Regions from separate parts of the Cupriavidus sp. SW-Y-13 genome, predicted to be linked through region 2. Evidence: predicted binding sites of a transcription regulator. Region 2 holds the regulator's gene; each other region holds the start of a gene.
What was found. The regulator LexA, encoded in region 2, represses DNA repair genes until DNA is damaged. The targets are predictions, from matches to a motif close to ACTGTATNNNNATACAGT.
Positions count from the first base shown of each region.

Region 1: recA (recombinase RecA) is a predicted target of LexA. The motif match lies at 3,131-3,148, and genes of this name have one in related genera.
Region 3: imuA (translesion DNA synthesis-associated protein ImuA) is a predicted target of LexA. The motif match lies at 2,791-2,808, and genes of this name have one in related genera.
Region 4: dinB (DNA polymerase IV) is a predicted target of LexA. The motif match lies at 3,941-3,958, and genes of this name have one in related genera.

Region 1 is NZ_WHLX01000001.1:537,760-545,072, forward strand. It holds gene GA566_RS02495 (MFS transporter) at 1-82, opposite strand, end outside; gene GA566_RS02500 (DUF4212 domain-containing protein) at 383-748, opposite strand; gene GA566_RS02505 (sensor histidine kinase) at 745-2,319, opposite strand; gene GA566_RS02510 (response regulator transcription factor) at 2,359-3,048, opposite strand; gene recA (recombinase RecA) at 3,318-4,376, shown strand; gene recX (recombination regulator RecX) at 4,485-4,964, shown strand; gene GA566_RS02525 (DUF2889 domain-containing protein) at 5,330-6,010, shown strand; gene sucC (ADP-forming succinate--CoA ligase subunit beta) at 6,097-7,263, shown strand.
Region 2 is NZ_WHLX01000001.1:1,999,540-2,006,852, reverse strand. It holds gene GA566_RS08955 (hypothetical protein) at 631-891, shown strand; tRNA gene GA566_RS08950 (tRNA-His) at 994-1,069, shown strand; gene GA566_RS32890 (hypothetical protein) at 1,850-2,020, opposite strand; gene lexA (transcriptional repressor LexA) at 2,191-2,847, opposite strand; gene GA566_RS08940 (asparaginase) at 3,062-4,060, shown strand; gene rpsF (30S ribosomal protein S6) at 4,175-4,552, shown strand; gene priB (primosomal replication protein N) at 4,573-4,872, shown strand; gene rpsR (30S ribosomal protein S18) at 4,876-5,154, shown strand; gene rplI (50S ribosomal protein L9) at 5,185-5,637, shown strand; gene GA566_RS08915 (replicative DNA helicase) at 5,769-7,160, shown strand.
Region 3 is NZ_WHLX01000002.1:1,460,265-1,467,577, reverse strand. It holds partial or broken gene GA566_RS33725 (DUF6531 domain-containing protein) at 1-191, shown strand, start outside; partial or broken gene GA566_RS33720 (hypothetical protein) at 451-513, shown strand; gene GA566_RS33715 (RHS repeat domain-containing protein) at 844-1,593, shown strand; gene GA566_RS22205 (hypothetical protein) at 1,619-1,972, shown strand; gene GA566_RS22200 (hypothetical protein) at 2,314-2,637, opposite strand; gene imuA (translesion DNA synthesis-associated protein ImuA) at 2,831-3,712, shown strand; gene GA566_RS22190 (DNA polymerase Y family protein) at 3,645-5,240, shown strand; gene GA566_RS22185 (error-prone DNA polymerase) at 5,259-7,313, shown strand, end outside.
Region 4 is NZ_WHLX01000001.1:3,505,475-3,512,787, reverse strand. It holds gene GA566_RS15725 (diguanylate cyclase) at 1-1,107, opposite strand, end outside; gene GA566_RS15720 (MFS transporter) at 1,399-2,589, opposite strand; gene dinB (DNA polymerase IV) at 2,686-3,918, opposite strand; gene rarD (EamA family transporter RarD) at 4,032-4,943, opposite strand; gene GA566_RS15705 (TRAP transporter substrate-binding protein) at 5,071-6,210, opposite strand; gene GA566_RS15700 (carbohydrate porin) at 6,589-7,313, shown strand, end outside.

The sequences.
Region 1 (7,313 bases), 1.5 Mb from region 2:
CCATAATGACCTTTTTCTCTTCCTTCGTCATCGGCGCATTGCTGGCGGACGATACCGTCCCCACGTTTTGCGCGTTTGCCATTTATTGTCTCCTCCGTTTGACGTCGTTCCGTCGAAATGGTCCCTGGTGCCGGGCCATGCCAGATGCGCGTGCCGGCCCATACACCAAAGCTGGAACGATTGTGGGAGGCGAAACTTACTGCGTTCTGACAGAAGTTCTGCAAACGCCGCGGAATGCGTCGGGGTATACGCTACTCGGCGCGAGCCACCGGCAACGGGCGAATTTGCTGCGATGCGGGGCGATTCCCGCGCGTGCCGCATGGCACTGCGCGCAAACGCGCTCTTGCTCTGCAGCATGGCGTGCGGCGGTTCGCGAAAACCCTTACACGGAGGGCAGATCCGCCGAGCGGGGTTTGTCAGGAACGGCGGGCGCTGGCGAGGGCGATGCAACTGACGCCGCGCGGACCTCTGCCTCGATGCGCTCACGCTCATGCAATGCGTCATCGGCCCGATTCATGCGCCAGGCGTAGAGCGCGGCCATCAACACGTAGAGGATCAGTGCCCCCTGCGCGCCCATCCAGTACGAGAATGGCCAGCCCATGAAGTCGAAGCGCAGTTCGCGCGCGAACCAGCTCACGCCGAACGTCATGACAAACCATACGGCCAGCAACCCGACGATCCAGCGCACGTTGTGGCGCCACGACCTGCGTTCGAGCGGCGTCATCCTGTCACGCGGTGGCTTTTTCATGCGAGCGCTTCCTCTGACGGCGTACGGCGCAGCGTGATGCGCAGCCGCGTGCCGGCCAGCCGTGGCGATGTTTGATACACGTGGTCGTCGATCGTTACCTCGCCGCCATGCTGCTGCACGATCTCGCGCACGATGGCCAGTCCGAGGCCACTGCCTTCGGTATTGGTGCCCAGCACGCGGTAGAAACGCTCCATCACGCGTTCGCGTTCGGCCGGCGCGATGCCAGGGCCGGTGTCTTCCACATCGAGATACGCGAAGGGCTCGAACGCATCGGTGGTCACGCGTACCGTGGCGTGGCCACCGGCAGGCGTGTAGCGGATGGCGTTGTCGAGCAGGTTGTTCAGCATCTCGGTCAGCATGAGCCGGTTGCCGGTGATGAGCACCGCGTGCTCGTCGGCTTCCAGGCCTAGGTCGATGCGGCGCGCCCATGCCTGCGGCAGCCAATCCTTCACCACGTCGCGCGCGAGTGCGGCCAGGTCCAGCGGCACCATGCCACCGGCGCCAGCGAGGTTCTCCATTCGTGCGAGAGACAGCAACTGCGTGACGAGGTGCGCCGTGCGTTCCGAACTGCCGGCGATCTGCGCGAGCGAGCGCCGCAACTCTTCGGGCGACTGCTCGCGCTGCGCCAGTTCGGCCTGCATGCGCAGCCCCGCGAGCGGCGTCTTCATCTGGTGCGCGGCATCGGCAATGAAACGCTTCTGCGTCTGCACGGACTGGTCGAGTTGCGCGAGCAGTCCGTTGAACGATGCCACCAGTGGTGTGATTTCCTGAGGCGCGGCGCGTTCATCGATGGGGCTTGTGTCACCGGGATTGCGCGCGCGGATGCGCTGCTGGATCGCCGTGAGCGGCGCGAGTCCGCGCGAGAGGCCGAACCACACCAGCACCACGGCAAGCGGCAGGATCACGAACTGCGGCAGGATCACACCCTTGATGATTTCATTGGCCAGCCGTGCGCGCTTGTCGAGCGTTTCGGCCACCTGTATCAGCACGTGCTGCGGACCGCCAACGTTCTTGAGATCGACGTAGGTATAGGCCACACGCACGTCGTTGCCTGCCACGCGATCGTCGCGCATCGACACCAGGCCAGCGTGGCCCTGTTCGTCTTCGGGCGGCAGCGGCAGGTCGTGATCGCCGGCCACGTATTCACCGCGCCGGCCCACCACCTGGTAATAGATGTTGTCGGTCTCGTCTGCGCGCAGGATCTCGCGCGCCGAGAGCGGCAGTTGCAGCGTCACGCGGCCATTCACTTCGCGCACCTGCTGCGAGAGCACGATGGCACTGGCTTCGAGCGCGCGGTCGAACGGCCCGTTGGCGATGGACTTGGCTACAAGGTACGTGACCGCGATGCTCATCGGCCAGAGCAGCAGCAGCGGTGCCAGCATCCAGTCGAGGATCTCACCGAACAGCGAGCGCGGCGCGGGATGCGCGGAGGTTTCCTCGAGGTGAGGCAAAGCGTCGGCCAGCGCCGCGTCATCGGCGGCGGCATCCGCCAGTGTCGGGTGGGCCGGTTCGGGCTTGCGGGTGGCGCCGTCGGCGGCCTGGCGTCGCCACGGCAATCGCAGCAGACTCAAACGGCTCATGCATGCCTCATACGCGCTGCGTCAGCCAGGTCAATCATGAGCGGCCAGCGCCGGCTGGAATTTTTCGAGGCAGTAGCCCAGCCCGCGTACTGTGGCGATGCGGATGCCACCCACCTCGATCTTCTTGCGCAGGCGGTGTACGTAGACTTCGATGGCATTGTTGCTGACTTCCTCGCCCCATTCACAGAGATGGTCGACGAGCTGCTCCTTCGAGACCAGCCGCCCGCTACGCGTGAGCAGGATCTCCAGCAGGCCGATCTCGCGCGCGGAGAGGTCCAGCATCTGCTCGTTGAGATAGGCGATGCGGCCCACCTGGTCGAAAGCCAGCGGCCCATGACGCATCAGCGTGGCGCCGCCGCCGGCACCGCGCCGCACCAGCGCCCGCACGCGCGCCTCCAGTTCGGACAGCGCGAACGGCTTGGCCATGTAGTCGTCGGCGCCGAGGTCCAGTCCCTTCACGCGCTCGTCCACGCCATCGGCAGCCGTCAGAATCAGCACCGGCAGCATGGCGCCGCGCGTGCGCAGCCGCTTGAGCACCTCCAGGCCGGGCATGCGGGGCAGGCCCAGGTCCAGGATCAGCAGGTCGAAAGTCTGCGTGGACAGCGCCGAATCGGCTTCCACGCCATTGGCGACATGATCCACTGCATAGCCCGACTGGCGCAGGGAGCGAGTGAGGCCGTCGGCCAGTACATCGTCGTCTTCGGCGATCAGAATCCGCATGGTTGTCTCCACCCTTGTCCAGCTTTTTATGGCCTGGCATCGCCGGCCACCGGCTGCGGTACCGGAGGGGCTTGCCAAGCATACTGTTTTTTTATACAGTACTCGACATTCCGCGTCCGGTCTCCGAAAGGGACGGGCGCGGGGCCGAGCAGGGCGCCAAAGGGTTCAAACTCCTCCGATATCAATCGGAAAAGTCTTGAAAATCAGGCGCCGCGCCGCATGCGGCCTATTTATACACCAATTGCTACCTATTGAACTGAAGGACGACCATGGACGACAAGAAGGCCGGCGCCGGCGTGAGCGCTGAGAAGCAGAAGGCGCTTGCCGCCGCGCTCTCCCAGATCGAGAAGCAGTTCGGCAAAGGCTCGATCATGCGCCTGGGCGACGGCGACGTGGAGCAGGATATCCAGGTGGTGTCCACCGGCTCGCTGGGCCTGGACATCGCGCTGGGCGTCGGTGGCCTGCCGCGCGGCCGTGTGGTGGAAATCTATGGCCCGGAATCGTCGGGCAAGACCACGCTGACGCTGCAGGTTGTGGCCGAGATGCAGAAGCTGGGCGGCACCTGCGCGTTTATCGACGCGGAACACGCGCTGGACGTGCAGTACGCGGGCAAACTCGGCGTCGACGTCGGCAACCTGCTGATTTCGCAGCCGGATACCGGCGAGCAAGCCCTGGAAATCACCGATGCGCTGGTGCGCTCGGGCTCGATCGACCTGATCGTGATCGACTCGGTGGCCGCATTGGTGCCGAAGGCCGAAATCGAAGGCGAAATGGGCGATTCGCTGCCCGGCCTGCAGGCCCGCCTGATGAGCCAGGCGTTGCGCAAGCTGACCGGCACCATCAAGCGTACGAACTGCCTGGTGATCTTCATCAACCAGATCCGCATGAAGATCGGTGTGATGTTTGGTTCGCCTGAAACCACCACTGGCGGCAACGCGCTGAAGTTTTACGCCTCGGTGCGGCTGGACATCCGCCGTATCGGCTCGATCAAGAAGGGCGACGAGGTCATCGGCAACGAAACCAAGGTCAAGGTGGTCAAGAACAAGGTTTCGCCACCGTTCCGCGAGGCATTCTTCGACATCCTGTACGGCCAGGGCATCTCGCGCCAGGGCGAAATCATCGACCTCGGCGTGGACGCGAAGATCGTCGAGAAGTCGGGTGCCTGGTACAGCTACAACGGCGAGAAGATCGGTCAGGGCAAGGACAACGCTCGCGAATACCTGCGCGAGAACCCCGATATCGCCAACGAGATCGAGAACAAGGTCCGTGCGGCGCTGGGCGTGGCACTGACCAACGGCGCCACGGCGCCGGCCGAAATCGAAGGCTAAGCCGGCCGATTGCAGCAAGACAGCAGGAAAGCCGTCGCATGGTTGTGCGGCGGCTTTTTTGTTTCTGATGTGTCCTGATGACTGTTTTACCCAAGCCAAGCCGTATTGATGCCCCGTCCCCCGCTATCCCTCAAGGCCCGTGCCGTGGGCTACCTGTCGCGTCGTGAGCACAGCCGGGTTGAGCTGGCTCGCAAGCTGGCGCCGCACGCCGAGTCGGCCGAACAGGTAGAGGCTTTGCTGGATGCGCTGGAGCGCGAGAACTGGCTCTCCAATGATCGGTTCGTCGACAGCCTCGTGCATCGGCGAGCCGTCCGATACGGCAGCGCGCGCGTGATGCAGGAAGCGAAGACCCACCAACTGGGCGGCGACCAGCTACGCGACCTGCAGGATCGATTGCGTGATACGGAACTGGAGCGGGCGACCGAGGTTTGGCGCAAACGCTTCGGCACGCCACCCGATTCCGCGGAAGCGCGGGCCAAGCAGATCCGCTTCATGATGGCACGCGGATTCTCGCGGACGGTGATCGGAAAGATCCTGCGCGGGGCCGAGGACGACTTCCCTGAACGGGATGTGAACTCCGAGGAGTAGCCACCTGCATACCTGCGTACGCATAAGGGGTATTTGTGCGGACGTCAAGGCAGTTGTCGTACCACTGGTGCAACGCAGCGCCGAAACGCGCCGTGCGGCGGATTCCCTTGTGTGAAGCGGGTTTGCCGGTTTTGTCGATGCAACAATCGGCGCCGGACAGTCCGTCGCGCAGGATGTTCCGGGTCAAAGCGGTTCGGCATGTTAAACTCCACGAGTTCTCCGGCCCAAGGCGGCCGTCCGGCCGATTCGTTGAAGATTCAAGGAGTGGCCAGAGCGTGTGCCAGGCAATTCCGGGCCACGGAGTCCACCGCGAATTTCGCCCCCCATTTCTGCCACAACAGCCTGCCGCGTCAGCCCCTGGTGTCATGCCGCTTTCCCCGCCCGTCAATCGAGCCATGCGTCACCGCCGTGCCATCACGGCCGAGGCGTATTTGCGGGAAGACGGCCTGTGGGACATCGAAGCACGCCTGACCGACACCAAGCCGCGCGACATCGAGCTGGCCGGCAACCGCATCCGTCCCGAAGGCCAGCCGCTGCACGACCTGTGGCTACGCGTCACCGTGGATCTGCGCCTGAATATCGTCGATGCCGAGGCATGTTCCGATTGGGTGCCTTATCCGACGCACTGCGACACCATTGGTCCCGCCTATCGTCAGTTGATCGGCCTGAACCTCATGAAGGGTTTCCGCAAGGCGGTGCGCGAGCGGCTTGGCAGCGTGGCGGGTTGCAGCCACCTGACGGAACTGGCCGGTGTGCTGCCGACCACCGCTATTCAGGCTTTCGCCGGCGACGTCTTCAAGATTCGCGACGGCGAGGGTGACGGCACCGATCCCAATCCCGAACCGCCGATGCAGCTTCATGGCTGTCACGCCTTGCATTTCGAGGGCGAGGTGGTTCGCAAGTTTTACCCGCGCTGGTATGGTCACCAGCCGAAACCGAGAGCCGGCGCCGTGGCGTCGTCCCCCCAGAGCGCGTCACGCGCCGATGCCTCGGCATCAGGTGGGGGGGAGACCCAGGTCCACCGGCCCAACGGTACGTCGGGCTGACCGTCACGGTCGGCTCAGGAACAGGCGAAAGCCCTTCGATTCCACATTTTTCCCATCCCTTTACGCCTACCCGAAAGGAAACACGCATGAATATCCATGAGTACCAAGGCAAGGAAATCCTGCGCAAATACAATGTGCCGGTTCCGCGCGGCATCCCGGCTTTCTCGGTCGAAGAGGCCCTGAAGGCGGCTGAACAGCTCGGCGGCCCGGTGTGGGTCGTCAAGGCACAGATCCACGCAGGCGGCCGCGGCAAGGGCGGCGGCGTGAAGGTGGCCAAGAGCATCGAGGACGTCAAGACCTACGCCACGAACATCCTGGGTATGACCCTGGTGACGCACCAGACCGGTCCGGAAGGCAAGAAGGTCAATCGCCTGCTGATCGAAGAAGGCGCGGACATCAAGAAGGAACTGTACGTTTCGCTGGTCGTGGACCGCGTGTCGCAGAAGGTGGCCCTGATGGCATCGAGCGAAGGCGGCATGGACATCGAGGAAGTGGCTGCCCACAGCCCGGAAAAGATCCACACGCTGCTGGTGGATCCGGCTGAAGGCCTGAAGGATTCGGACGCAGACGACATCGCCCGCAAGATCGGCGTGCCCGACGCAAGCGTGCCGCAGGCCCGCCAGGCACTGCAAGGTCTGTACAAGGCGTTCTGGGACACCGACGCTTCGCTGGCCGAAATCAACCCGCTGATCCTGACCGGCGACGGCAAGGTCATCGCTCTGGACGCCAAGTTCAACTTCGACTCGAACGCACTGTTCCGTCACCCGGAAATCGTGGCGTACCGTGACCTGGACGAAGAAGACGCCAACGAAATCGAAGCCTCGAAGTTCGACCTGGCCTACATCTCGCTGGACGGCAACATCGGCTGCCTGGTGAACGGCGCCGGCCTGGCCATGGCCACGATGGACACCATCAAGCTGTTCGGCGGCGAGCCGGCCAACTTCCTGGACGTGGGCGGTGGTGCCACGACCGAGAAGGTGACCGAAGCCTTCAAGCTGATGCTGAAGAACCCGAACGTGGAAGCCATCCTGGTGAACATCTTCGGCGGCATCATGCGCTGCGACGTGATCGCCGAAGGCGTGATCTCGGCCTCGAAGGCTGTTCAGCTGGGCGTGCCGCTGGTCGTCCGCATGAAGGGCACGAACGAAGACCTGGGCAAGAAGATGCTGGCCGAATCCGGTCTGCCGATCATTTCGGCTGACACCATGGAAGAAGCTGCCCAGAAGGTCGTGGCCGCTGCCGCTGGCAAGTAAGGACAACTGCGTTGCCGCCAGGCCAGCGTGAACGACGGGCCGGGCGGGAC
Region 2 (7,313 bases):
GCCTGCCCTCGAATACAGGGCTTTCTTCAACTGATTATTCAGCCCGCCGTGTGCGGGCTGTTTTTTTCACAAGATGGGAAGCACGACACCGACCGTGGGTTTGCCCGGATGGTACGAGTGGTGTGCGACGTCTACATTGAAACGGCCTTCAGGGCATTGAGATCGCAAAATTTAGAGTCCGCTTCGGCGGGCTCTTTTTTTTGTCCGGAGGGTTAGGACGGGGAGCGATGCAAGAACGCGCGCATCAAAAAAAAGCAGGCGATGCTCGTCGGGAGTGATCGCCTGTCGGGAATGTCGAGGGGGGTCAATGTCCCTCGGGGAAGAGTATCCAACATCACCACGCACGGAAGAACCCTTCATTGGTAGGGCAAACACTCCGCTTTCTGGTGGATATGCCGATACTCGTTTGTGTGGCGAATCCTTGCTAAATGTCCCAATCTCTATAAGGCGACGCCGGTCGACCCAGGGATGGCGATGCAAAGTGTCGAAAGCAGCATGCTAGGATTCGCGCCGGCGCTGAGATCAGATGCCGTCTGGTGAACCTGCGGAAGAGTCCGCATGGTTCTGTGGGGGATAAGAATAGAGAGGCTGGCCGGTCGACCGACCGGAAGCAAGCCCTGAGGACTAGGAATGAACGCGGAAGAGCCCTTCGGCGAAGTATTTGAAGATTGCCGGGTGATCTGGGTAGCAGAGCAGTTGCAGGACGGCAAATGGACCGCCCGCTATTGCTGGCACCCGGGTACGTCCGTCGAAGCCGGCGACGCCTTGCATCGCGATGTGCTGAATGGCAAGTCGAAACGCCTGCTCGGTCTCTTCGAGAGCGAGACAGAGACCATCGCCGCCATCAAGGAGGCTGTGCTGCTAGAGTCGAAGTGGGTTGGCGGCCGCTGACCCACACGTAATTTATTTGTGCGGAATACTAGCCATCCGCCCGGAATCCTTGTATAGTCTTGTTCTTCGCTGATCGCAACGATCAACGAAACAAGTTCTACGGTGGCTGTAGCTCAGTTGGTAGAGTCCAGGATTGTGATTCCTGTTGTCGCGGGTTCGAGTCCCGTCAGCCACCCCAAAGAATTACTCTAAAATAGCCGCTTCCAAGCGGCTATTTTGCTTTTTTGGTCCGGCTGTCGCGTTCGCGTGGTCCAGTGTGTCGCAACACTTCTGTTTCTCTTTAGCGGTCGGCCAGTTCTACCCGTTCAAAGCGCCCCCTAACTCGTCGTGGCCAATGTCTCGTCACGGCATCAATCCGGACTTGTATTCCGCATCTTCGATTGATGCGGCAGATGACGGCCGGGTAAGGAGGTGGTTTGAAATGGCGCAGGTTTCGTGCACCGAATGCCAGAAAGAAATAGATGATGAGGAGCCCACGTGCCCTCACTGTGGTGTCAAAAGGGAAAAGCCTGCCTTCAATTTTTTTGTGGCAACTGGGCCTCTTGTCCTTTCGATTGCTGCCCTGCTGCAGATACTGTCTTCATGTCAGCGTAGCGTGTAAGGCATGCACCTTTGGATGGCGGGAGAGCAAGCCGCGTCCAACACCACGTTTTACTCAAAATCCCATAAAGCCCCGATCATCAAGATTCGCCTGATTTATGCTTTAAAAGGCGAGGTGGCAAGGTAACACGCATGCCAAAAAAAACCGGGCCTTGGCGGGTGACAAGGTCCGGTTCTGCGCATGACGCGACTGCGCCAGTGATGCATTGCGCGCCAGTGAATTTAACCACGCTTCCGGCTGATGTAAGCGTAGCCTTAATTACACGTGGTGAGGTTGCAACTCCACTTTTTACAAAGTCCTCAAGACTTTGCCAGGCTTGCCGCGCGAGGGATGCGAGGGATTAGCCCGGCGCGGAGGCTAGCGGCCGTTGGGGGACGGTTCTGCCAGTTCGAGCATTCGGCAGATGGCGGCCATGTTGCCGACCATCGTGCGCCGCTGGGCGCCCTGATAGACGCGTACGCCCTTGATCTGACGGAAGGGCACGGGCTTGACCGGGCGGCGGGAAGCGACGGGAAGGGATGGCAGCATGGCAGCACCTCGAAATTTGCGACAGCAGGAGTCCGCACCCTTCGTTCGACGGAAACGGGGCGGCATGGGCAAGGCAAAGCGGGTGACCAGGGCAGACGGCCGTGCTGCCTGGGTCTTGGCGCGGAGCGGCGACGTATTTCAGTGAGTCGTGCTACCGCGCCAGGCGGATATCAGAAGCCTGACGATCGGATCAGGCCCACAGCGATACCTTCCAGAGAAAACTCATCGCGTCCAGACTGCACCACGATGTTCGAGAAATCAGGGTTCTCGGCAATCAGTTCGATCGAGTCGCCGCGCTTGTTCAAGCGCTTGACGGTGACGTCCTCGCCGATCCGTGCCACGACGATCTTGCCGTTGGCAGCTTCGCTGGCTTTCTTCACGGCGAGCAGGTCACCGTCGAGAATACCGGCGTCGCGCATACTCAGGCCGCGTACGCGGAGCAGGTAGTCAGGACGTTCATCGAAGACCGATGCGTCGACCTGATACTGCCGGTCGATATGTTCCGCGGCGAGGATCGGGCTGCCGGCCGCCACGCGGCCCACCAATGGCAACGTCAGTTGCAGCACGCCGGCCATGGCCAGTGAAAGCTGGTCCGGGCGTTCCGAATCACTCCGCCCAACCTTCAGGCGGATGCCGCGTGAAGCGCCGGGCGTCAATTCGATGACGCCTTTGCGCGCCAGCGCCCGAAGATGTTCCTCTGCCGAGTTGGGCGAGGAGAAGCCGAACTCCGCAGCAATCTCGGCGCGCGTCGGCGGAAAGCCGGTGTGCTGGATCGTGTTGCGGATCAGGTCGAAAATCTGCTGCTGCCGGGGTGTCAGGGTAGCCATGGTTCGCCGGTCTCTCGTGCCGAGGCACTGTATGTTTAAACAGTATGCTGTGATTTTATACAGTATCGAGTGAAGTGCAAGCACAATTTGCGCAGCGGACTTAACCTCGGCAAATTCCTCGCGGGCCTCGCAGACGGGTTTGCCACGCATTTCGAGTCGAAGTTCGCCGGGTACAATCGCCGCCCACGTCCTGCCAATCCACGCCTCGAACAACATGTCAGCTTCCCTGCCTCGTATTGTCGTGCTCGCCACGGGCGGCACCATCGCCGGGTCGTCCGGTAGCGCTGCCAGCAGTGCGCATTACCAGGCGGCCACGGTTCCGGTATCGCAACTCGTTCAAGCCTTGCCCGCGCTGGCCGATGTGGCGCGCATCGAGACCGAGCAGGTGGCCCAGGTCGACAGCAAGGACATGGCGTTCTCCCTTTGGCAGACGCTTGCGTGCCGGGTTGAGCATTGGTCAGGTGTGCCGGATGTTGCCGGTATCGTCATCACGCATGGCACCGATACGCTTGAGGAAACGGCGATGTTCCTGCACCTGACGCAGGCGTGTCCGGTGCCGGTGGTGATGACGGCGGCCATGCGTCCGTCGACATCGCTGTCTGCGGACGGCCCCTTGAATCTGCTCGATGCCGTACGGGTAGCGGCAAGTCCGGAGGCGCGCGGAAAGGGTGTGCTCGTCGTACTGAACCAGGAGATTCACGCAGCGCGGGATGTGGCCAAGTTGCATACGTCGGCGGTGGATGCCTTCGACTCGCCGACCGCCGGTCCGCTGGGTTTTGTCCAGGATGCCTTCGTGCGTTTCGTGCGCGTGCCGCGGGCTTTCGCACAGCCTCTGCCCGTGCCGGCATCATGGCCCGTCGTCGAGGTCGTGGCGAGCTATGCGCAGCCGGGCAGGGTGATGGTCGACGCGCTTGTCTCGGCCGGGGTGACAGGGATCGTAGTGGCCGCTGCTGGCAATGGATCGATCCACGAGACGTTGGCCGGGGCGTTGGCCGACGCGGCGGCTTGTGGTGTCGCCGTCGTGCGCAGCTCGCGGACCGGCGCGGGTCATGTGACGATGCCGGGCAAGCCTGTGCCGGCTGTCGGTCTCTTCGTATCGGCCGGAGACCTGAATCCTTACAAGGCGCGCGTGTTGTTGGCGGTGGTGCTGGCGAACGATCCCGGGCTCGCGGGTGACGCTGTGCGCCTGCAGGCGACGTTTGCGGCGCATTGATTGGGGCAGAGGCCCAATCTTGCGGGGGCCGGCCATTCCGTACTATACTCGCGGGCTACTCAACCTTGCCGCACCGGACTTGACGCCCGGGTGGCTCATCCAAAAGGAGCGTCAATGCGTCACTACGAAATCGTATTTATCGTCCATCCGGACCAAAGCGAACAAGTGCCTGCGATGATCGAGCGCTACAAGCAGCTCGTCACGTCGCAAAACGGCCAGATCCATCGCGTGGAAGACTGGGGCCGCCGTCAGATGGCCTACATGATCCAGAAGCTGGCCAAGGCTCACTACGTTTGCCTGAACATCGAGTGCGGCAAGGAAACGCTGGCTGAACTGGAACACGCGTTCAAGTTCAACGACGCCGTGCTGCGTCACCTGATCGTCCAGACCAAGAAGGCTGAGACTGCACCTTCGCCGATGATGAAGGAAGTTCAGCGCGAAGAAGCCCGCAAGGCTGCGCAAACGACCACGGAAGGCCAAGCCGCCGCCTGAGTGCGGACGGCAGTGTCGCGGTGAACCAGCTCCGGCTGACCGCAACGCTCGCGGAGCGCGATACGCTGCGCTATACGCCGGCAGGCGTCCCGGTCGTCAACTGCATCCTGCAGCATGGCGGCGAGGTCGTCGAGGCGGAAACGCCCCGGCAGGTGGAATTCGCAGTGGTGGCGATGGGCATTGGTGCCATCGCCCAGCAACTGCTCAGATTGCCGCTCGAAGCGGTAATCGATTGCGAAGGATTCCTGGCGCGCAAGCACCGCAACAGCAAGACACTGGTCTTTCACATCACTCGATGTAAAGCATACGAAAAGGATTGAATCATGGCATTCGTCAAACGTGACAACAAGAACAAGAAGCGCTTCCAGCAACAGAACCCGCTGTTCAAGCGCAAGCGCTTCTGCCGCTTCACCGTGGCTGGCGTCGAACAGATCGACTACAAGGATCTGGACACGCTGAAGGACTTCGTCGGCGACAACGGCAAGATCACGCCGGCCCGCCTGACCGGTACCAAGGCTCACTATCAACGTCAGCTCGACACGGCTATCAAGCGCGCCCGCTTCCTGGCGCTGGTTCCGTACACCGACCTGCACAAGAACTGATAGTCCCGGGACCGCAAGGAGAAATACACGATGCAAATCATTCTGCTGGAAAAAGTCATCAACCTGGGCAACCTGGGTGACATCGTTCGTGTGAAGGACGGTTACGCACGTAACTTCCTGATCCCGACCAAGCGCGCTCGCCGTGCAACGCAAACGGCCATCGCCGAATTCGAAGTGAAGCGCGCCGAGCTGGAAAAGGCCGCCGCCGAGAAGCTGGCAGCCGCACAAGCCGAAGGCCAGAAGCTGGACGGCCTGACCGTTCAGATCACCCAGAAGTCGGGTGTGGACGGCCGTCTGTTCGGTTCCGTGACCAACGCCGACATCGCTGAAGCGCTGGAAGGCCAAGGCTTCAAGCTGGAGAAGTCGCAGGTCCGCCTGCCGAACGGCCCGCTGAAGCTGGTGGGCGACTACACCGTTGGCGTGGCACTGCACACCGACGTGCTGGTCGACATCAACGTGTCCGTCCTGGGCGAACACGTCTAAGTCGTACCTGGCAAACGATGCGCCGGCCTGGCCGGTGCGTCCGATGCACGAAAAGGCAGGGGCCAGCGCTCCTGCCTTTTTTGTTTGCGGCCCGGCTTCGTGCCTGGCTCCCGCCGCTATAATTGCCCCCCATGAACGCGCCCGCCGCAGATCCCCAACTAGACAGTCTCAAGGTTCCTCCGCACTCGATCGAGGCCGAACAATCGGTACTCGGTGGCCTGCTGCTGGACAATGCCGCCTGGGACCGTATTGCCGATTTTCTCTCCGAAGCCGATTTCTACCGCTTCGATCACCGCCTCATCTTCCAGAGCATCGCCCGCCTGATTTCCGCCACCAAGCCGGCGGACGTGATCACGGTGTTCGAGATGCTCCAGGTGTCTGGCAAGGCCGAGGAAGTGGGTGGGCTGGCCTACCTGAACTCGCTGGCTCAGAACACGCCGAGCGCCGCCAATATCCGCCGCTACGCCGAAATCGTGCGCGAGCGGTCGGTGCTGCGCAAGCTGGTCACCGTGGCCGACGACATTGCGTCTGCGGCCTTCGCGCCCAAGGGGCGCGAGGTGCGCGAGCTGCTCGACGAGGCTGAATCGAAAGTCTTTGCGATTGCGGAAGAGGGGTCGCGTGGCCAGAAGGGGTTCCAGGAAATCCAGCCGCTGCTGACGCAGGTGGTGGAGCGTATCGACGAGTTGTACCATCGCGACAGCTCCACGGATGTGACCGGCGTGCCCACGGGCTTCATCGACCTCGACCGCATGACCAGCGGTATGCAGGCCGGTGACCTGATCATCGTGGCAGGTCGTCCGTCGATGGGTAAGACCGCGTTCTCGCTGAACATCGGGGAGCATGTGGCCGTGGAACAAGGCCTGCCCGTCGCGGTGTTCTCGATGGAAATGGCGGGTGTGCAACTGGCCATGCGTATGCTCGGCTCGGTCGGGCGCCTGGACCAGCACCGCCTGCGTACCGGTCGTCTGCTCGACGAGGACTGGCCGCGTCTGACGCACTCGATCCAACGCATGAACGATGCGCAACTGTTCATCGACGAGACGCCGGCGCTGAATCCGATGGAACTGCGGGCGCGCTCGCGCCGCCTGGCGCGCCAGTGCGGGCAGCTAGGCCTGATCATCATCGACTACCTGCAGCTGATGTCAGGTTCCGGCGGCGGGGAGAACCGCGCGACCGAGATCTCCGAGATTTCGCGGTCGTTGAAGGGCTTGGCGAAGGAACTCAACTGTCCGGTGATCGCCCTGTCGCAGCTGAACCGAAGCCTGGAACAACGGCCGAACAAGCGCCCGGTGATGTCCGACCTGCGTGAATCGGGCGCCATCGAACAGGATGCCGACGTGATCCTGTTCATTTACCGCGACGAAGTCTATAACGCCGACTCGCAGGACAAGGGAACGGCCGAAATCATCATCGGCAAGCAGCGTAACGGCCCGATTGGTACCGTTCGCCTCACATTCCTGGGCCAGTTCACCAAGTTCGACAACTTCAGCGGCGGTCCGGCGTTCTTCGATAACGACAACTGAGCGATATTCACCGTAGGGGTTACACCTACATGCGGTGCAACCCTGTAAAATATTGCGCTTTGATGACAGCCGCCCACGAGGCGGCTGTTGTGCGATTGCTCCGCTCCCATTTGCCACACAACCGAGCGCTGCCGTGAGGCGCGCCACAAGGAC
Region 3 (7,313 bases), on a different contig from region 2:
AAGTGCTGCGCACGCAAGGTAACCAGCTCGCGCAGTCGCAGGTCTACGACCCGGCCGGACGATTGCTGGAACAGACGCTCTCGCCCGTGGCAGGCGCCCACGCGGGTCAGCGCATGCTGCACCGCCAGTACCACTACGACGCCGCCGGCCAACTCTCGGACATCCGCGACATGCGCCGCAGCACGCTGCAATACCGCTACGACCCCGTGGGACGGTTGCTCGAAGCCACCAGCGCTTGGCCAGGAAACCTTCGCCTTCGACCCGGCGGGCAACCTGCTGCACGACCCCGACACCCGCATCTTTGCGGCCGACCCGAGCACGGGACGCCCGGAATTCCACACCCGCCTGCAAGGCCCACCGAAACTCGTCGACAACCTGCTGCGGCAATACGCCGGTACCCACTACGACTGGGACGCACGCGGCAACCTCGCCACCCGCACCCACAACGGCGTGCGCGAGGACTTCACGTGGGACGCCTTCAATCGTCTGACCGGCTGGCGCAGCCCCGACGTGGAAGTGCAATACAGCTACGACGCGCTCGGCCGACGGCTGTTCAAATCTTCCACCGCGCGATACATCCCCAACCCCTTCGACGGCGAGATCTACCAGCGCAACGAACAGGCCCAACACAACCAGCGCCATGGCTGCGCCTTCACGCTCTATGGCTGGGACGGCGACCAACTGGCCTGGGAATGCCGCCAGGAACCCGAAGCGGGGGCCGACACGCACTTCCGCCCCATCCCCGGCGCGGCCCGCACCACCCACTATCTCTACGAACCGGGCAGCTTCGTGCCGCTCGCGCAAGCGGTGCGCCACAGCCCGATGCGGCTGCACTTGCAGCCAGTGTACGAAGGCGACTACGACATCGACGAAGACCCGCTGTGGACGTACACCATCCCGCCGCAGCCGTTCGATGCGATGGCCTGGTATCAGTGCGACCACCTTGGCACCCCGCAGGAGTTGACTGACGAAACTGGCGAGATCGCGTGGAGTGCGCAATACAAGGCCTGGGGCGCGGCGCAGGGGGTGATATCGGACGCTGCACGCAAGGCGGGGATCCAAAATCCGTTGCGGTTCCAGGGGCAGTACCTCGATCACGAGACGGGGCTGCATTACAACCGGTATCGGTATTACGATCCGGTGAGTGGGCGCTTCATCAGCAAGGATCCTATCGGCTTCGCTGGCGGATTGAATGTCTTCCTGTATGGGCCGAATCCGGTGGGTTGGGTGGATCCACTCGGGTTGGCGCGCTGCCCTTGCGACCCGTGCTCTGCATATGAGGTTGGTCCATTCAATCGACTCAAGCGACGGTCTGCTTCCGGCGATGATCTCGATATTCATCACGCGATGCAAAAACAACCAGCAGCCCAAGTTGTTGTTGGCTATGATCAACAGACGGCTCCGTCGATTGCTGTTCCCGCCGATGAACATGCTCAAATCCCAACGCTCAAAGGCTCCTATGCAGGTACGGCGAGAAATTTGTTAGCTAAGGATATAACGGATCTGAGGCGGAACACTAACGCCTCCAACGAATGTCTGCAGAAACTTATCGTTCTTAATAAGACGACATATCCGAATGCGTTTAAAAAATGAATTCCCGATGCGAGGAGCTTAACAAGTGAACACCGAGAAATTTGTAGAAGCAGTCAGATCACACGTGCAAGAGCAGGCAGAGAATACAGTCGTAAAAACCATAACCTCGCCCCCGGGAAAGAGACCCCGTGAGTTATTAGTTAAGGCGGCGGAATGGCGGTCTCGTATGACGAATGATGAAAAAATTCTGCTCGACGGAATAATTTATGAGTCTGTTCGTGTAGCTATTTTTGGGTTATTTTCCGTAGTGGATGGAGTGAGAGTCGTTGACGAAAGTATTGATCGATTCATAATTACTGCCGTGCAGCACGACGGCGTGAGGGTCGAAATCAATGCTGATCCGTCGGTCGAACTTCATAGCGAATTTTCGCCAAATTAACTGAGGCAATGCTTTTGTACTGGGAATGAGATTTCAAGAAGATGCGTTCAATCGCTCTTGCGTGGCATCCCGGTTAAGTGCAGTTCGTTGTGCCGTGTCGTAGTGGGCTACGCCGAACTGGCCTGAGGCGCCCAGTGCAAAGCTTAGGGTGGGGTGCAGGAAGTTATCTAGACCGCCGCACGAAAAGGCGGGGCTCCAGAATCCACTGCGGTTCCAGGGGCAGTACTTCGATCACGAAACGGGACTGCACTACAACCGGCCAGTTGCCATTTCCAGAGCGTTTGGAGCCAATTTCGAAGACTGACGACGGATAGCTCCTTCAATCGTCCCTTGGCAATTCCTCAGGCCCTGTCCAGCTCGCTGCTGTTCCACCACGCTTCCAGCAGCGGCTGGAAGCGGTCATCGGGGGCGGGCGGGACGCGCGTGCTCTTGCGGGCGGCCGGCAGTTGGCGGCCGGTCAGCTGGTAGAAGACGGCGGCCGGCGGGGTGCCGGGGCCGTAGGGTACGTGGTCGATCACGCTCATCTGCCGTGCAGCTTTCAGGGCGCGCGTGGTTTCCTCGGCGCTCAAGCCGCAGGCGTCAGCCAGCGCATCGCGGCGCAATGGCCCCTGGCGCTGCATTCCTTCGATCAGCAGATGCACGCATTCGCGCGTATTCCGTTTCATAGCAACGCATTGTTCCGTACTGCCTGACACTTCACAATGACACTTCACAGTTGTTTGCATTCGCCGGGGCCGGACTGTGGCAGACGCGCAAACATCGTTTTGAAAATGCCATTTGCAGCACATCGGGAGCCTGCCTCTTGCATCGGTGGCGATACTGTATAAACATACAGTATTCGACAAAATCCTATGCATCATGGCTGCGCCCCTGCAGGAGCAGCCGTCGCTTCTGGCGGCGGACCCTGTGCCCCCATCTTCTTCCGTGCATCGCCAGTCGGTGCGCGAACTCGAACATCGCTATCCCGGCCTGTGGCGCGCGGGCCAGCTGGGCCATGCCGGCCGCTTGCCGGTCTGCCCGACCGGCTATGACGCGCTGACCGCCGAGTTGCCGGGCGGCGGGTGGCCGGCGGGCGCCGTGACCGAGTTGCTGCTGGCGCAGGAGGGCGCGGGCGAGTTGCGGCTGCTGATGCCGGCGCTGCGCACGCTGGCCGAAAGCGGGCGGCGCATCGGCTTCGTCAATCCGCCTTACCTGCCGAATGCCGCGGGTCTGGCATCGGGGCTGGCCGAGGGCCTGCCGGCACGTCATCTCTACTGGGTGCGCCCTACCACGGGCGCGACGATGGCTGCGCAGCGCACGGACATGCTCTGGGCCGCCGAGCAGATGCTGCGCAGCCAGGCGTTCGGTGCGCTGCTGGTCTGGCTGGCCGGTGCGCGGCCCGAGGCGCTGCGGCGCCTGCAGGTGCTGGCGCAGGCTGGCGATACCGTGGTGTGGGTGCTGCGCCCGATGCGCGTGCTGCACGAATCGTCGCCAGCGGTGCTGCGGTTGGCGCTGTCGCCGCAGCCGGGCAACCTGATGTCGATCGTGTTCCACAAGCGGCGCGGTCCGGTTCGCGATACGCCGCTGCTGCTGCCGCTGGAAGGCATGGCGCATGTGCCGCAGCGCACGGGCCTGCCGGCGGTGGTTCCTGCTCCTGCTGTTCCTTCTGTCGTTCCTTCTCATGTTGTTGCCGATGACGTTCTGGATCGCGGTGCATCTGCCGCGCCTGCCGCTGGACGCGCTGCAGCCGAACTGGCCTGAGCCAGCCGGCGCGGTCTCCCAGCCGCCGAGTCCTTCCAGCCCCGTCACCGGCACGCTGCATCAGCTTCCGGTGGCGGTGCTGGAGCGCGAGCGCGTGGTGCTGGCCAACGGCCCGGCCGTGGCGCTGGGCGTGGGCTATGGCATGCGGCGCGGCGGCGTGCAGGCGTTGTCGGCGGATGTGGTGCAGCTCGAACGCGATCTCGTGGCCGAGGCAGCGCTGATGACCTCGGTGGCGCTGACGCTGCTCCATTTCACGCCGGGCGTGACGATCGATCCCGAACCGGAGTCGGCCACGGTGATGCTCGACGTCACGGCCAGCCTGCGCCTGTTCGGCGGCCATCGTGCGCTGTGCCGCGCGGTGCGCGCCCGCGTGCGCCAGCTCGGCACGTTTGCGCAGGTTGGCAGCGGCACCACGGCGCAGGGGGCGGCGTGGCTCGCGCGTCAGCCGGTGCGCAAGACCGCGCGCGGCATCGTGCGGCCGGCGCGGCGTGCGGTGCAGCCTGCGCGCATGCTGCGGCTGCTCGATCGCCTGCCCGTGGATTGCCTGCATGCACTGGCCGATCCCGAGTGGCTCGAAGGTATCGGCTGCCGCACGCTGGGGCAGGTGCGGGCACTGCCGCGTGCGGGCCTGTCGCGCCGACTCGGCACGGGGCTGCTGGCGCGGCTCGACGAGGCGTATGACCAGACGCCCACCGGCTTTGTCTGGTTCGAGGCGCCGCCCACGTTCGCACAACGGATGGACCTGCCGGGGCGCATCGAATCCGTCGACGGCGTGCTGGCCGGCGCGCAGCGGCTGCTGCTGGCGCTGTCGGGCTGGCTGGCCGCGCAGCAGGCCGGGGTCACCCGCTGCGTGCTGGTGCTCGAACACGAACGCTACCGGCTGGGCGAGCAGATGGACACCACGCCGGTAACACTCGCGCTGGCGCAGCCGAGCCGTGACGCCGCGCATCTCTCCAAGCTGTTCCGCGAGAAGCTCGACAAGGTGCATTTCCATGCGCCGGTAGGTGGTCTGGGGCTGCGCGTGGAGACGATGGAAACCTGCGTGCCGCAGAGCGATGCGCTGTTTCCCGATCCGGGCGCGGAACCGGCCGAACTGGGCCGCCTCATCGACACACTCGTGGCGCGCCTCGGGCGCGACAACGTGCTGCAGCCGCATCCGCTGGCCGACCATCGCCCTGAAAGCGCCAACCGCTGGTGTCCCGTGGACGAGCCGCCGGCCCGGACTTCCGCGCGCGCTGTCGGGCCGTTGCCGCCCGAGCGTCCGCTCTGGCTGCTGGAGTCGCCCCGTGCGCTGCGCGTGGAGAAGCATCGACCCGTGTATCAGGGGCCGCTGGTGATGCTGACGCGTCCCGAACGTATCGAAGCAGGATGGTGGGACGGTGGGCTGGCCACGCGGGACTACTTCATTGCCGAGCGTGAGGATGGGCTGCGCTGCTGGGTCTATCGCGAACGGCCGGGTCGCCCCACGCGCGACGGGCAGGAAGACGGCGGCGAATACCGCTGGTTCCTGCACGGCCTGTTCGCCTGAGCGCCGGGAAGGATCGCCATGCTGCCCGGATTGTCTTCGCTGCTGCCGTCTCTGCCCGACTACGTGGAGCTGCACTGCATTTCCAACTTCACGTTTCTCGATGGCGCCTCGCATCCGCAGGAGCTGATCGAGCGCGCGTTCCAGCTTGGCTATAGCGGGCTGGCGCTGACCGACGAGTGTTCCGTGGCGGGCACGGCGCGCGCGCATCACGCCATCAAGACGTTGCGCGAGGAAATGTGGGAAGCCGTCGCACGCAGCGCGCGGCGTCTGGCGGCGGGGCAGACGGCGGGGGAGAGCGACGAGGTGGATGAACTCGCAGCCTTCCTGGCCAATGAGGATGACGACGAAGCCGAGGAGGATGACGATGGTGATCCGGCCGGTTTCGGCCACGATCCCGATGCCGCCGTGCGCCGCCACGCCATGCTGGAGACGCTGGCCGCCGCCGCCGATGACTTCAACCTGATCATCGGCAGCCGCTTCACGCTGGCGGCAGCGCCCGGCGATACCGTGCCGCCGCCACGCCTCGTGCTGCTGGCCTGCAACCGCGAAGGGTTCGGCAATCTCTGCGAGTTCATCACGCTGGGCCGCACGCGCGCGGAGAAGGGCAGCTATCGGCTGCATCCGTCCGATCTCTCTGATCCGCAACCCGACCAGTCCCACTTGCGCGGCATGCCCGATTGCCTGGCGATCCTGTTGCCCGACTACTGCGCCGATACCGACGTGCTGCGCGCACAGGCGCGCTGGTGCCGCAACGTCTTCGGCGAGCGCGTCTGGATGGGGCTCGAACTATTGCAGGGCCACGCCGAGGCGCTCCATCGCACGCGCCTGCAGGAGATCTCGCAGGAAACTGGCGTGCCGCTCGTGGCCGCTGGCGCCGTGAACATGCACGTGCGTTCGCGCAAGCCGCTGGCCGATGTGCTGACCGCGATCCGGATCGGCCAGCCGCTGCCCCAGTGCGGCATGGCGCTCGCACCCAATGCCGAAGCACACCTGCGCATGCGGCAGGTGCTGTCGCGGCTCTATCCGCGCGAGGCGCTGGCGCAGACACTCCGCATCGCCGCACAGTGCCGCTTCTCGCTCGACACGCTGCGCTACGAGTATCCCGAGGAAATCGTGCCGGCCGGCTATACGCCAATCGGCTATCTGCGCGCGGAAGTCGAGAAGGGGATTCGCGAACGGTTCCCGCACGGCATGGAGCCCGAGTGGGAAACACAGATCGAAGGCGAGTTGCAGCTGATCGAGGAGAAACACTACGAGCCGTTCTTCCTGACCGTGCATGACATCGTGCGTTTTGCGCGGCGCGAGGGCATCCTGTGCCAGGGGCGCGGCTCGGCCGCCAACTCGCTGGTCTGCTACTGCCTGCATATCACCGAGGTCAGTCCGGAGCAGGCCAACCTGCTGTTCGGCCGCTTTCTTTCGCGCGAGCGCGACGAGCCGCCCGATATCGACGTGGATTTCGAGCATCAGCGGCGCGAGGAAGTCATCCAGTACATCTACAGGAAGTACGGGCGCCATCGCGCTGCGCTGGCCGCGTCGCTGATCTCGTACCGCTCGCGCAGCGCGTTGCGCGACGTGGGGCGCGCGCTCGGCATCGATGCGAGCGTGGTGGAACAGGTGGTCAAGGGGCAGGCATGGTGGGATGGCGGCACGGCATTTATCGAACGGATTTCGCGCTATGGGCTCGATCCGGATTCGGTGGCGGTGCAGCAATGGGCCAGTCTGACGGAACAGTTGCGCGGCTTTCCGCGTCATCTGTCGCAGCACGTGGGTGGGTTCGTGATCGCGCAGCACAAGCTGTCGCGGCTGGTGCCCATCGAGAACGCGGCGATGAAGGATCGCAGCGTGATCCAGTGGGACAAGGACGATCTGGAGTCGCTGGGTCTGCTCAAGGTGGATGTGCTGGCGCTGGGCATGCTGACCGCCATCCGTCGCGCGCTGGCGATGATCCCGAACCCGGAACCCGAACGCGCCGGCCTGCCCACGCGCATGGAAGACCTGCCCGAGACCGACGACAAGACCTACGACATGATCTGCAAGGCGGATACCGTCGGCGTGTTCCAGATCGAATCGCGC
Region 4 (7,313 bases), 1.5 Mb from region 2:
CCAGATCGCCAGCAGCGGCAGGCTGGTCCGCTGGAACACCGCGCGATAGACATCGGCGTCATCGAAGGTCTCGAAGATCAGCCAGTTGCCGCGTCCGCCGGCCTGCTGGAACAGCAGATATTGCCCATCGACATGCAGCATGCCGTTGCCCTTGGCAAACAAGTCGGCCAGCGACGTGTGGCGCCACCGCGCGCCCACATCGGCGGGCCAGCGCAGGTCGATCCGCTCCCGGCTGTCGCTCGTTGCGAAGATCGCGCCGTTGCGATCCATGAGATAGCGCACGGCGCCATGCTGTTCGGGTTCGCCGATCAGCGTGCGCAACTTCGGCAGGTCCACATCGAGCGCCGCCACGCCACGAAAACGATTGCCCACGTAGACCGGGATGCTCAGCGTCGTGGTGCGTTGCCGGGTGCTCTCGAACTGCGTGTAGATCGGCGCGAGCCGCATGATGCGCTCGGGATTCCGGTCGGGCAGCAGATTGCGGTAGTAGGGCATCTGGCTGAAACGTTGCATCAGCTCGCCGGCCTTGGCCTCGGACAGCGGCGGATAGGTGACATAGAAGCCGTTGCTCGAGATAAACGTGACGACGCTCTCGGTATCGTCGTTGCTGCGCTGGCTGATGCCTAGCACATGGCTGAGTTGGCGCGCGGCGTAGAGATCCGAACGCAGATCCGCGTCGCGACGCTCGAATCCCTCCAGGCCATGCAGCCTGTCCGCAGAGACGCCCACCACGGAAGCATCGCCCTCGGGGACCGCCATGGTCCATTCGGCGTGGTTGCGAGCGGCGTAGGCTTCCTCGATCACCGTATCGGTCGGCAATGCGTCGGGACCTTGCTGGATAGAGATCAGCTGCTGCGCGTAGTCGCGTACGAATTCGAGCTTGAAACGTTCGGCAGAGATCACCGCATCGATGCCGAGCGCGCGCAGGGTCAGGTCATGCTGGCGCGCGCCCAGTACGCGTTCACGCAACAGGTAGAGATCGCGCGCACCCACGCTGATCATCAACACCATGGCAATACCGAAACCCACTACCACCACGCGATGCGGATGCATCAGCACCTCGCGAGGCAGCCATCGCGGGCTCGGTAGCAATTTGCGCCAACTCATCGGAACGTCTCTCCCGGCAAGGCCCGCGTTTCGCGCCGTCGACAACGTCGGCATTCGGCAGGCGGTGGCAATGAGAAATGCAGCGTGCGGCAATGCTGGCGCGCAGGCGTGTCCTGCGGCGCAACCGGCACAGTGTAGTGCAGGCGCCTGGCGGCGGCTATCGCAGGGAATTGCGGTGGCGCAAGGAGAAGGAGAAGGAGAAGGAGAAGGAGAAGGAGAAGGGGGGAAGGGGAGGAAGGACGGCAGGTGCCGCGCGACGCCCGGCGTCGCGCGGCAGACCGGTCTACGGGATCAACGACGTTCTGTGCGGAAGTAGAGCAGGGCGAGCGCGGGCAGCGCAAACCCGATCCAGCTTGCCAGCGGCCAGCCGGCCCGCGCAAATGCCCACGCGCCTACCGATGACCCGATGGCGCCGCCCACGAAGAAGATCGCCATGTAGAGACCATTGAGGCGGCTGCGGTGCGCCTCGGACAATGCAAAGATGGCGCGTTGGCCGATCACCAGATTCGTGGAGACGGCGAAGTCCAGCAGGATGGCCGCAGCCGTGAGCGACAACAACGAGAGCGTCGATCCTTCCACGCCGAGTCGGCTCAGCAGGAACGATCCCGCCCCCAGCGCCAGGGCGAGCGCGGTCATCTGGCGGCTGTGACCGCGATCCGCATAGCGGCCTGCCATCGGTGCGGCGACGGCACCCGCCACGCCCACCAGCGCAAAGATCGCAATACCGGTCTGCGACATCCGGAAGGCCGGCCCGGCCAGGTACAGCGGCGTGGTGGTCCAGAACAGGCTGAACACGCCGAACATGCTGGCCTGGTACGCCGCACGGCGACGCAGCACCGGCTCGGTGCGCAGCAGGTGAATCATCGAACCGAGCAGCGCGATGTAGTGAACGCCTGGCGCGGGGCGGCGCTGCGGCAGCTTGCGCGCCAGCACCACGGCGAGCAGCACCATGGCAACGGCCGATGCCGCGAAGATGGCGTGCCAGCCGAATGCGTCCGAGACCAGGCCCGCCACCGGGCGCGCCAGCATGATCCCCATCAGCAGGCCGCTGGTGACATTGCCGACGGCCCGGCCGCGCATGTGTTCGGGCGCGAGGTGTGCGGCAAATGGCACCAGCACCTGCACGGCCACGGAGCACAGTCCGATCGCGCATCCCGCCACCAGGAACACGCCAGCATGGGTGGACAGCGATGCAGCCAGTAGCGCCACCGCGCACCCGGCTACCAGCGTCAGCACGAGCTTGCGGTTCTCGACGATATCGCCGAGTGGCACCAGCAGCAGCAGGCCTACGCAGTAGCCAATCTGGATCAGCGTCACGATCAGGCCCGCCACCTCCGGCGAGAGGTGAAGCGCCTGCGCAATCGGCCCCACCAGCGGCTGGGCATAGTAGAGATTCGCGACGATCATGCCGCAGGCCACGGCCAGCAGCGGCGTGATCCATGCAGCGGGCGCGGCCGCGCGTTGTGCGGTGGTGGAGGTCATGGGGCGGCTTGTGGAGAACTCCCCGCACCTGTTTCGGCGTACCGGGGGAAGCCGCCGATTCTACCGGGAGATAGATAGGCGTGCAGGGCGGAGGGCTTAGGCCGGTGGCTCGGCGCGGTCGTCCTCCTCCTGTCTTTCGTCGTGTGCGTCGACTTGTGAGTCTTCGGAACCGTCCTCGTCGAACCGGAATGCCTCCTGTACCGGCGCGGGGTTGTCGCCCTGCTCGGCGGCTGGCATCAAGGCACTCACGCGCACGCCAAGCAGCCGGATGCGGCGTTCCAGCGGAATGCGCTTCAGGCATTCCGTGGCGCCGCGCCGGATGTCGCCACCATCGGCGGTGTGCGCGGTCATCGTCAGATCGCGTGTGACCGTATGGAAATCGTCGAAGCGCAGCTTGATGCCGACGGTGCGCCCCACGTAGCCCTTGCGCCGCAGATCTTCGCCCACCCGCATGCACAGCTTCGTGAACTGCTCGGATAGCACGGGACGGTCCCCGCGCGGATGAAGGTCACGCTCGAAGGTGGTCTCGCGGCTCATGGATTTGGGCTCGGAACTGACCACCACCTGGCGCTCGTCGCGGCCATGGGCCACTTCCACGAGCCACGCCGCATAGTTGCGTCCGAAATGGGTCTGCAGCAGCGCCAGATCCGCCTCGGCCAGCTGCGCCACGGTCTCGATGCCAATGGCCGCCAGCTTCTCCGCCGCCTTCGGACCAATCCCATTGACCTTGCGGGCCGGCAGCGGCCAGATCCGCAGCGGAATATCGGCAGGCGTCAGAATGGTCAGGCCGTTGGGCTTGTCGAGTTCCGAACCGATCTTGGCCAGCAGCTTGTTCGGCGCCACGCAGATCGAGCAGGTCAGGCCGGTGGCATCGTTCACCGCAGCCTTGATATCCGCAGCCACCTGCCTGGCCTCACCCTCAATATTCGTAAGATCGATATATATCTCATCGATCCCGCGATCCTCTATTTGTTCCGTGAATGTTCGTACAGCGGCCTTGAACAGTCCCGAGTAGCGGCGGTAAGCGTCGAAGTCGGTCGGCAGCAGGATGGCGTCGGGCGCGAGCTTGGCCGCCTTCATCATGCCCATCGCCGAAAACACGCCCAGCGCCCGCGCCTCGTAGGTGGATGTGGTGACGACGCCGCGCCCCACGTAGTCGCGCAGCCGCGCGTAGCGGCGGCTGCCATCCGGCAACGTCTCCGGTATCGCGTTGCGACCCCCACCGATCACCACGGCCTGGCCGCGCAGATCCGGGTACCGCAGCAGTTCGACCGATGCGTAGAACGCATCCATGTCGAGATGAGCAATTCGCCGGGGTACGGAGGCCATGAGTCAGAGGAGACGTTGGATTACTGTATGGATGTACAGTATAGTGTGGTCGCCAATTTAAGGAAACGGCGATCACACGCCCATCTTTATATCTATCGCACGAATTTTAATGGCTAAATTTTATGAGCTTTATTTTTCGTATCAATCGCCTCTCGCGATTTCCAGCGACTGACGACCAATCCTTCCACAGCGTAGATCGCCAGCGAGATCCAGATCAGGGCATAGCCGATCTGCTTCATCTGCGGGAAGGGCTCGTGCCACAGCCAGATACCCAGCGCGAGCTGGATCGTCGGTCCCGCGTATTGCAGGATGCCGAGCATCGAGAGCGGAATCCGGCGGGCGCCCGCAGCGAAGAATAGCAAGGGCACCGCCGTCACCGGCCCGGCCAGCAGCAACAGCATCTGCGTGAGCGGCGTGGCTGCACGCGTGGTGTCGTGCCCGGTGATGAAAAGAGAACCCAGCGCGACGGCGGCCACCGGAAATAACAGCAGCGTCTCCAGCGACAAGCCTTCGAGCGCACCCAGCGCACCCGTCTTGCGCAGCAGGCCGTAGCCGCCGAACGATGCCGCCAGGCCGAGCGCGATCCACGGCAAATGTCCCGCCGACCACGTGAGCCACAGCACTCCGGCCCCGGCGACGGCAATAGCCAGCCACTGACCCCAGCGCAGGCGTTCGTGCAGCAGCAACACACCCAGCAGCACGCTGACCAGCGGATTGATGAAGTAGCCGAGGCTGGCATCCACCACACGATCCGCGGACACCGCCCAGATATAGAGGAACCAGTTGCAACAGAGCAGTCCCGCACTGGCCGCGAAGTTGAGGATCAGCTTTGGGTTGGCCGCCACCTCGCGCAGCCAGCCGAAGTGACGGCGCCACAACAGGATCGCGCCGAGGAACACCAGCGACCAGACCATCCGGTGCAGCAGGATTTCGAGGGGCGCCACGCCGTGCAGCGATTTGATATAGAGGGGCAGCAGGCCCCAGATGATGTACGCCAGCAAGGCGTAGAGAATGCCGAGTTGCATGGGAGATATCCTGTGGTGCGGCGGATTCTACCCGCGGTGGCCCGGTTGCGTATGAACCTGCCCCCATGCTGTGCGCCATGAAAAAAACCCGGCCGGAGCCGGGTTTCGCTGCATCGTCCGAAACGGGTTACAGCTTGCGCGTGAAGCTGAACTGCGAGAACGACTGCTCGGCCACGTTGAACCAGGCGGCTTCGTTGTTGCGGAACACGCGCCAGTCTTCGAAGATCTTCTTGAACGACGGGTTCTTGGCGCTTTCGTCGGCGTACGCTTCCTGCGTGGCCTTGAAGCATGCCTCCATGATCTCCTTCGAGAACGGACGCAGCTTCACACCATTTTCCAGCAGACGGGCCAGCGCCTGCGGGTTCACGGTGTCGTACTTCGCCATCATGTTCGTGTGCGCCTCGATCGTGGCCGTTTCCAGTGCGCGCTTGTACAGCGGCGGCAGCTTGTCGAACTCCGGTTGCGAAGCGTAGAACGACAGCTGCGCGCTGCCTTCCCACCAGCCCGGGTAGTAGTAGTACGGTGCCACCTTGTAGAAGCCGAGCTTCTCGTCATCGTACGGACCCACCCATTCGGCCGCGTCGATGGTGCCTTTTTCCAGCGCCGGGTAGATGTCGCCACCGGCAATCTGCTGCGGCACCACGCCCAGGCGCGCCAGCACCACGCCGGCAAACCCGGCCACGCGGTACTTCAGGCCCTGCAGGTCCGCCACGGTCTTGATTTCCTTGCGGAACCAGCCGCCCATCTGGGCGCAGGTGTTGCCGCCCATGAAGTTGACGACGTTGTATTCCTTGAAGAACTCGCGCATCAGCTTCATGCCGTTGCCTTGCATCATCCATGCGTTCTGCTGGCGCGCGGTCAGGCCAAACGGGATCGTCGTGTCGAAGCACAGCGTCGGGTTCTTGCCGAAATAGTAGTAGCCGGCCGTGTGGCCAATCTGCACGGTCTGGTTCTGCACCGCATCCAGCACCTGCAAGCCCGGCACGATTTCACCGGCGGCAAACACCTTGATGTTGAACTTGCCGTCGGTCAGTTCCTTCACCCGTTGGCTCAGCAGTTCGGCGCCGCCATAGATGGTGTCCAGCGACTTCGGGAAGCTCGACGCCAGGCGCCATTCCACCGCCGGGTTGCTACCCACCACGGCCGGGGCCGCCGGCGCGCTGGCCGAGGCGGCGGGGGCGGCGGGCTTGTCTTCCTTGCCGCAGGCGGCGAGCGCGCCAGTGGCGGCGACAGCCGATGCTTTCAACAGGAAGGAACGGCGTTCCATGAATATCTCCTCTTTTATATTGATATGTATGCAGACTGCCTTGACCCCAAGGCGTGGCCTGGAAGACAGGTCGGACGATTATAGCTGTGGCGTTTTGGGCACGGAGTGCCGGCAGGATGGGGGTTTTCGCTAGTCGGTAGCAGTTCTGCAACGGTTTTCCCGCATGCTCGAAAACGGTGCCTGGAAGGCAGCCGGTCGACGGCTGAAAAGGTTTCAAAAAGGTTTCGCGATGTGGGATTTCGCACGCTTTTCGGCACGATTGATGGATTTTGTAACCCGGCTTGCGGTCAAAAAGTCCGACTGTTAAAACCAGAGCCCTCACTCCCCAAGCTTCCATCGGTGCTGGCTCTGCCGGTTCTGTTCGGTTCCGTTGTATCCATGCCGCCATCCGTTTCGCCTCCGTTCCGATATTTCGCCCGCCGTCGCCTGGCATTTGCCGTGCTGGCCGCGTGGGGGATGACGGCATGTGCGCAATCGGGGAGCCTGACGGGAAACACATCGGCCAGCACCAGTCTGGCTCCGCCGCCGATGATCGCGGAACGCGGTACGGCGCAGCCCAACTCCGCAGTGGCTGCGGGTGCCGTACCCGTGGCTGCGACGACATCCGCAGCGCCTGCTGCACCGGCGGCGGCCGATCCGCTGGCGGCGCTGATTCAGGCTGCGTCAAATACGGAATCCACCGCCACGGAAGCCGCGCCGCCTGCCGAGACCACCGTTGCAGATGTCAATCCCGACTTCGTCGGGCCGCCCGATGCGCTGGCGCCGCCGCCGCCGCCGCCACCTTTGGTGCTGTTTCCGAACCGGTTGGGCGAGTTTCCCGCCTTGGCCGCCGCACCGCGCCAGGCACCCGTGGCTGCGCAGGAGGGTGGCGAATCTTCCACTTCAGAAACGCCATCCGATGCTCCGCCAGTTCTCCGCTCCCAGTTACCTGCCGATGACCCGGCGGGCGACTCCGTGTGGCGACTCGGCTATAGCGGACGCGCGGCGGTGGAAGACCGCGCTGGTACCCAACGAGCCTGCCCCGGCGGTGGTACACCCTCGGCTGGCTTCGGCCAGGGCCTGGCCTGTACCAGTTCGGGGGAAGTGAAGATCCGCGAATCGCT